Linked DNA regions of Neobacillus sp. PS2-9. Each later gene encodes a partner of the first gene's protein in a complex. Links are inferred from orthologs where the notes say so. Each region holds a gene or a part of one and is shown on either strand. Other genes may lie near its edges.

Evidence for each region.
Region 2: the proteins of RCG25_RS07415 (region 1) and RCG25_RS00850 are in contact, whole or in part, in a solved structure (PDB 1F51), measured with the Bacillus subtilis proteins. The link is inferred for Neobacillus sp. PS2-9 from one-to-one orthologs.

Annotation. Positions count from the first base shown.
Region 1 is NZ_CP133269.1:1,510,398-1,513,484, forward strand. The notes cover bases 80-2,833. They hold RCG25_RS07415 (Spo0B C-terminal domain-containing protein), read left to right. Parts: upstream 80-1,065; coding sequence 1,066-1,602; downstream 1,603-2,833. Other genes in these bases: rplU (50S ribosomal protein L21), read left to right, coding at 80-204; RCG25_RS07405 (ribosomal-processing cysteine protease Prp), read left to right, coding at 219-563; rpmA (50S ribosomal protein L27), read left to right, coding at 564-857; obgE (GTPase ObgE), read left to right, coding at 1,665-2,833. Outside these bases: more of rplU, read left to right, coding at 1-79; more of obgE, read left to right, coding at 2,834-2,954; RCG25_RS07425 (ACT domain-containing protein), read left to right, coding at 2,981-3,087. UniProt on the Bacillus subtilis protein: Key element in the phosphorelay regulating sporulation initiation. Acts on spo0A. Mediates reversible phosphoryl transfer from spo0F to spo0A.
Region 2 is NZ_CP133269.1:180,254-183,568, forward strand. Bases 283-3,264 are described here. They hold RCG25_RS00850 (response regulator), read left to right. Parts: upstream 283-1,578; coding sequence 1,579-1,950; downstream 1,951-3,264. Other genes in these bases: RCG25_RS00840 (CTP synthase), read left to right, coding at 283-627; RCG25_RS00845 (DUF2529 domain-containing protein), read right to left, coding at 853-1,386; RCG25_RS00855 (class II fructose-bisphosphate aldolase), read left to right, coding at 2,239-3,096; fsa (fructose-6-phosphate aldolase), read left to right, coding at 3,231-3,264. Also shown: more of RCG25_RS00840, read left to right, coding at 1-282; more of fsa, read left to right, coding at 3,265-3,315. UniProt on the Bacillus subtilis protein: Key element in the phosphorelay regulating sporulation initiation. Phosphorylation of spo0B during sporulation initiation.

The DNA.
Region 1 (3,087 bases):
GACAAAGTTCTTTTCGTTGGCGGTGAAACTGTAAAAGTTGGAAGTCCTGTTGTTGCAGGCGCTACTGTTACAGCTAAAGTTGAAAAACAAGGCCGTGCGAAGAAAATCATTGTTTTCAAGTACAAAGCGAAGAAAAACAATCGTAAGAAGCAAGGTCATCGTCAACCTTACACTAAAGTAATCATCGAAAAAATCAACGCGTAAGGTGTTGAAAAAAGATGATAGGTATTACTATTTATCGTACTGAATCCGGAAAAATTCAATCATTCGAACTAAGCGGTCATGCCTTGTTCGCGGATCGTGGAAAAGATATCGTCTGTGCAGGCGTATCAGCCGTGTCCGTTGGTGCTATCAATGCGGTGCACGAGCTTACCGGCGTTACTCCAGACCTTGAACATCGGGCAGATGGTTTTCTCCGTTGCGTTATCCCGGAAGAACTTCCGGAAGCCGTTTATGAGAAAATCCAGATTCTTCTCGAAGGAATGGCTGTCTCATTACGATCGATTGAAGAAACATACGGAGAGCACATAAAAATTACCTTCAAAAAGCAGGAGGTGGAATAAATGTTATTAAAATTAGATCTTCAGTTGTTTGCATCTAAAAAGGGTGTAGGTTCTACAAAGAACGGACGTGACTCTCATGCAAAGCGCCTTGGTGCTAAGCGTGCAGACGGACAATTTGTATCTGGTGGTTCAATCCTTTACCGTCAACGCGGTACAAAGATTTACCCAGGTGAAAACGTTGGCCGTGGAGGCGACGATACACTTTTTGCAAAAGTTGACGGCGTTGTGAAATTTGAACGTTTCGGTCGTGATCGCAAAAAAGTGAGCGTTTATCCAGTAGCTCAAGAAGCTTAAGGATTACTTTGAAAACTCTAACCTGTTTGGTTAGAGTTTTCTTTTTGCTGCGAAAGTACACCTTCCATCAAAACTCTTCAAGGAAACTACTTCGTCAAGCTCATTTTTTACCACAAACCAAATCATTCAGATAAAAATGCTTACTCTTGGAAATTTTTTTGATATACTAACAGCAAACAATGTTCCGCATTTATGTAGGAGTGTGAGTATGGAGAGAGAATGGGATATCGTTGAAGTGTTGCGGCACTCACGACACGATTGGTTAAATAAACTGCAATTAATAAAGGGAAACTTGGATTTAAATCGAATGGACCGGGCAAAAGCAGTAATTGATGAAATTGTGATTGAGGCTCAGCATGAGACAAAGCTTTCAAATTTACATATGCCTTTGTTTGCTTCCTTACTATTAAAATCCAATTGGGTGAACCCTTCATTTAAACTGGAATATGAGGTCTTTCAAGACACTGAGTCAACAAAAATTGATGACCTAATGATTACAAGTTGGACAAATTCCTTTTTTTCATGTTTAAATAAGGCAATTGAAGCATTCCAGGAAAATCATTTATCAATAACAATTGAACCGCAATCAGAAGGAGTTCGTTTCTTTTTTGATTTTAGCGGGATAATACTAAAAAGGGAACTGATTGAAGAATGCCTTTCTGACCAGAAGAAGCCATTAGAGCTAGAGGTGAAGGAATTCACTGAAAACGAACTCTCTGTAGAAATATTTATGCCTGCTTTATAAGGGCTTGAAGGCGTTTTCGTAAGACATCAGTTTATTTAAAAGTGCAAGTCGGGAGGAATAAGATGTTTGTCGATCAAACGAAGATATATGTAAAAGGTGGAGACGGTGGCAACGGGATTGTCGCTTATCGCCGTGAAAAATATGTACCAAAAGGCGGTCCAGCTGGCGGTGATGGCGGTAAAGGGGCAGATGTGATCTTTGAAGTAAATGAAGGACTCCGTACCTTAATGGATTTCCGCTACCAACGTCATTTCAAGGCGCCACGTGGTGAACATGGAATGTCAAAAAATCAGCACGGTAGAAATGCGAAGGATATGCTTGTTAAAGTTCCACCGGGTACGGTAATCATTGACGCTGAGACAAAAGAAGTACTAGCCGATCTTGTTGAACATGGTCAGCGTGCAATTATTGCTAAAGGTGGTCGCGGAGGTAGAGGTAATTCTCGATTCGCTACTCCGGCAAATCCGGCTCCAGAGATCGCTGAAAATGGTGAACCTGGACAAGAGCGCGAAGTAATATTAGAACTTAAGCTTCTTGCTGATGTTGGTCTTGTAGGCTATCCAAGTGTAGGGAAATCAACCTTATTATCAGTGGTTTCATCCGCAAGACCAAAAATTGCTGAATATCATTTTACAACGATTGTTCCTAACCTAGGTATGGTCGAAACAGAAGATAATCGAAGCTTTGTTATGGCAGACCTACCAGGCCTCATTGAAGGTGCCTCTGAAGGAGTAGGTCTAGGACATCAATTTTTACGACATATTGAACGGACTAGGGTCATTGTTCATGTCATCGATATGGCAGCAACAGAAGGCCGGGATCCATTTGAAGATTATTTGAATATTAATAAAGAATTAGAAGAATATAATCTCCGACTAACAGAGCGTCCGCAAATTATTGTGGCGAATAAAATGGACATTCCGGAAGCGGAAGAGAATTTACAAAAGTTCAAAGAACGTCTCGAAGAGGATTATCCAATATTCCCAATTTCAGCTATTACTAGAAAGGGACTAAGGGAGCTTTTATTCTCTATTGCAGATAAGATTGAGCAAACTCCAGAGTTCCCGCTTGACCATGAAGAAGAGGATACAGGCGTACATCGTGTTCTTTATAAGCACGAAGCAGACCCAGAAGCTTTTTATATTACGAGAGAGCCAGATGGTTCGTTTGTTATTTCTGGTGAAAAGATTGAAAAAATGTTTAAAATGACTAATTTCCAAACAGAAGAATCTGTTCGCCGTTTCTCACGTCAGCTTCGTACTCTTGGGGTTGATGAGGCGTTAAGACAAAGAGGAGCAAAAGACGGGGATATCGTTAAGTTGATGGAATTTGAATTCGAGTTTGTTGATTAGTTCCTGTAAGAGATCGAGGTAGAGAGATGAAGATGGATAACGTTGATAAAAAATTTTATCTGGTCCGTGAAGATGTGTTGCCTGAAGCGATGAAGAAAACCATAGATGTGAAGGATATGCTTGAACGTGGCAA
Region 2 (3,315 bases), 1.3 Mb from region 1 along the record:
GTAGAAATTAAATGGATCAATGCAGAGCATGTAACTCGCGAGAATGTGGCTGAGTTATTGGCTGATGTAGATGGAGTATTAGTTCCAGGTGGATTCGGCGACCGTGGTGTGGAAGGGAAAATTGAAGCGACTCGCTATGCCCGTGAGCAGAAGAAGCCATTCCTTGGTATTTGCTTAGGCATGCAGCTGGCTACAATTGAATTTGCACGTAACGTCCTTGGTTACAGTGATGCACATTCTGCTGAGTTTGTTCCGGAAACAGCTCATCCAATTATTGATTTACTACCAGAACAAAAGGATGTAGAGGATTTAGGCGGTACATTGCGATTAGGTCTGTATCCTTGCCGTTTGATGGAAGGCACGAAGGCGTTCGAGGCGTATGAGGATGAGGTTGTTTACGAGCGTCACCGCCACCGTTATGAGTTTAACAATCATTACCGTCAAGAAATGGAAGCACAAGGCTTTATTTTCTCAGGTACTAGTCCTGATGGCCGTTTAGTGGAAATTATCGAGCTTTCAGACCACCCATGGTTTGTGGCTTCTCAGTTCCATCCAGAGTTTGTGTCCAGACCAACGCGCCCGCAGCCGTTGTTCCGTGACTTTATTAAAGCTTCATTGCAAAAATAATTTGAGTGGGCCAGTTTTCCTGTGGGGGGGACTGGTCTTTTTTAATTGGTTATTTTCCATAAATTGTATAAATGCACAAAACACCTCGAAAACGGCACAAAACTATATGAAATTGGCACAAAACCTATTAATAATGACACAAAACATAGACAAAATGACACAAAAACTATCTAAAATGGTACGAAATCCCAAAATCAACAAAAAAACGGCCCCAAACTAGGCCGTTTACTCAAAATATTCCGCTAAAATCTCATCAATCGTAAATTTCAACCCAAAATAGACGTACAAGGCTGCCATCGACGACGGATAACCGAAGCGATTGCCTAAATCATCTGGCAATAACCCTTTTTTTAACCGTAAATCAATATGTACATCTGCTAAACTTGTTAAATCGCCTGCATCAGCTTCCTCCATTACCGTAGAAACAGCCACAAAGGGGACCCCTTTTTTCTGCAAAGCCACAGCAACCGCCACCGCGGCTTCATCCATGGAAGTGCGACTAAACAAGATGACGCGGTCCGCATCGCTTAGCTCGTCCACTTGCTCAAGAGTTAACGCCTTTGCACTCTTAAGCGGCTCCATGCCTTCTAACGCTTCAAATTCCACGGCCTTCATTTCAGCCCCACCAAAAATATATATAGACCCATCGCCAACAGGTGCTTGGGCCAGCAATCGGGCACCATCCTCAAACGCAAATTCTTCTTTTTCCTCAATCCGCTTGAACAGGCCTGTTAATTGGGTAGTAAACATCTTTAACATAGTAACCCTCCTTATCACGCCTCCTATTATAGACTTTTTTACCATAATGTAAAATTAGGTAAAAATTACCATAAAAATCATCGCTTAGCAAGCAAAATACAAGAAGGAAAATGACACCCTCTGTCGAATAGGTATAAGGATATGTATAGATAAATGAATCAAAATAAAATAACCAAGGAAGAGGTGGAAGGTATGAAAGAGAAAATTTTAATTGTAGACGACCAATTTGGCATTCGGATTTTGCTAAATGAGGTGTTCCAAAAGGAAGGATACCAGACATTTCAAGCAGCTAACGGCGTTCAGGCATTGGACATCGTCACCAAGCATGACCCGGACCTTGTACTACTTGATATGAAAATTCCAGGAATGGACGGAATTGAAATTTTAAAACGAATGAAAGTGATTGATCCAGAGATTCGCGTGATTATCATGACCGCCTATGGTGAATTGGATATGATTCAAGAGGCCAAGGATCTTGGTGCAATTACACATTTCGCAAAACCGTTTGATATTGACGATATCCGTGCTGCGGTTCGCAAACATATCCCACAAAAAACGAACTAAACATTTCAAAACGAGGCATCGAAAAGATTGCCTTTTTTTATAAAAAAATAACCAAGTGATGTGGTGAAAACGCTTGCTGTGACTTGGGTGCGCTTTCATTATGACAGTTTGCAAAACTGGTGGTTGTTTAATAGCATTTCTCTATTTCTTTTGATATGATACATATGAATCTTAACAGGATGAGCATCATTTTTCGAAGAATACATAAACACCTTATGAGAGGGAAACCTTTAATATGGAAAGCAGTCTTTCGAAATGGAGTTCAACCCAATTTAAGGAGGAAAAGAAATGCCTTTAGTTTCAATGACAGAAATGCTTAACAAAGCGAAAGCAGAAGGCTACGCAGTTGGGCAATTTAACCTTAATAACCTAGAATTCACACAAGCTATTCTTCAAGCTGCGGAAGCAGAAAAATCACCAGTTATCCTTGGTGTATCTGAAGGTGCAGCACGTTATATGTCAGGCTTCAAAACTGTTGTAAAAATGGTTGAAGGCTTAATGGAAGATTTAAAAATCACCGTACCAGTGGCTATTCACCTTGACCACGGTTCAAGCTTTGATAAATGTAAAGAAGCAATCGATGCTGGTTTCACATCTGTTATGATCGATGCGTCACACCACCCATTTGAAGAAAACATCGAAATTACAACTAAAGTAGTTGAGTATGCACATTCAAAAGGTGTTTCTGTTGAAGCTGAATTAGGAACAGTTGGCGGACAGGAAGACGATGTAGTAGCTGAAGGCGTTATTTACGCAGATCCAAAAGAGTGTCAAGAACTTGTTAAGCGCACAGGTATCGATTGCCTGGCACCTGCATTAGGTTCTGTACACGGTCCTTACAAAGGCGAACCAAACCTTGGTTTTGCTGAAATGGAGGAAATCGGTAACATCACTGGTCTCCCATTAGTACTTCATGGTGGAACTGGAATCCCAACAAAGGATATCCAACGTTCAGTTTCTTTAGGAACAGCTAAAATCAACGTGAACACTGAAAACCAAATCGAATCTGCGAAAGCGGTACGTGAAACACTTGCTGCGAAACCAAATGAATACGATCCACGTAAATATTTAGGACCAGCTCGTGATGCGATTAAAGCAACAGTAATCGGCAAAATGCGTGAATTCGGTTCTTCAGGCAGAGCTTAATAAAAAAAGCCGCTTTTTGGCACTTTTTGTTGGTTGCTCAACTATGATAAAATTAAAACCGCCCTTACCTTGAGGGCGGTTTCAGTGTGTAAGTAGAAAACTGAAAATTTAGTCGAAAAATTGGAGGTTATACCATGAAATTTTTTATCGATACAGCGAACTTAGAAGAAATCCGTGAAGCCCATGAACTTGGATTATTAGCTGGAGTAACAACAAATC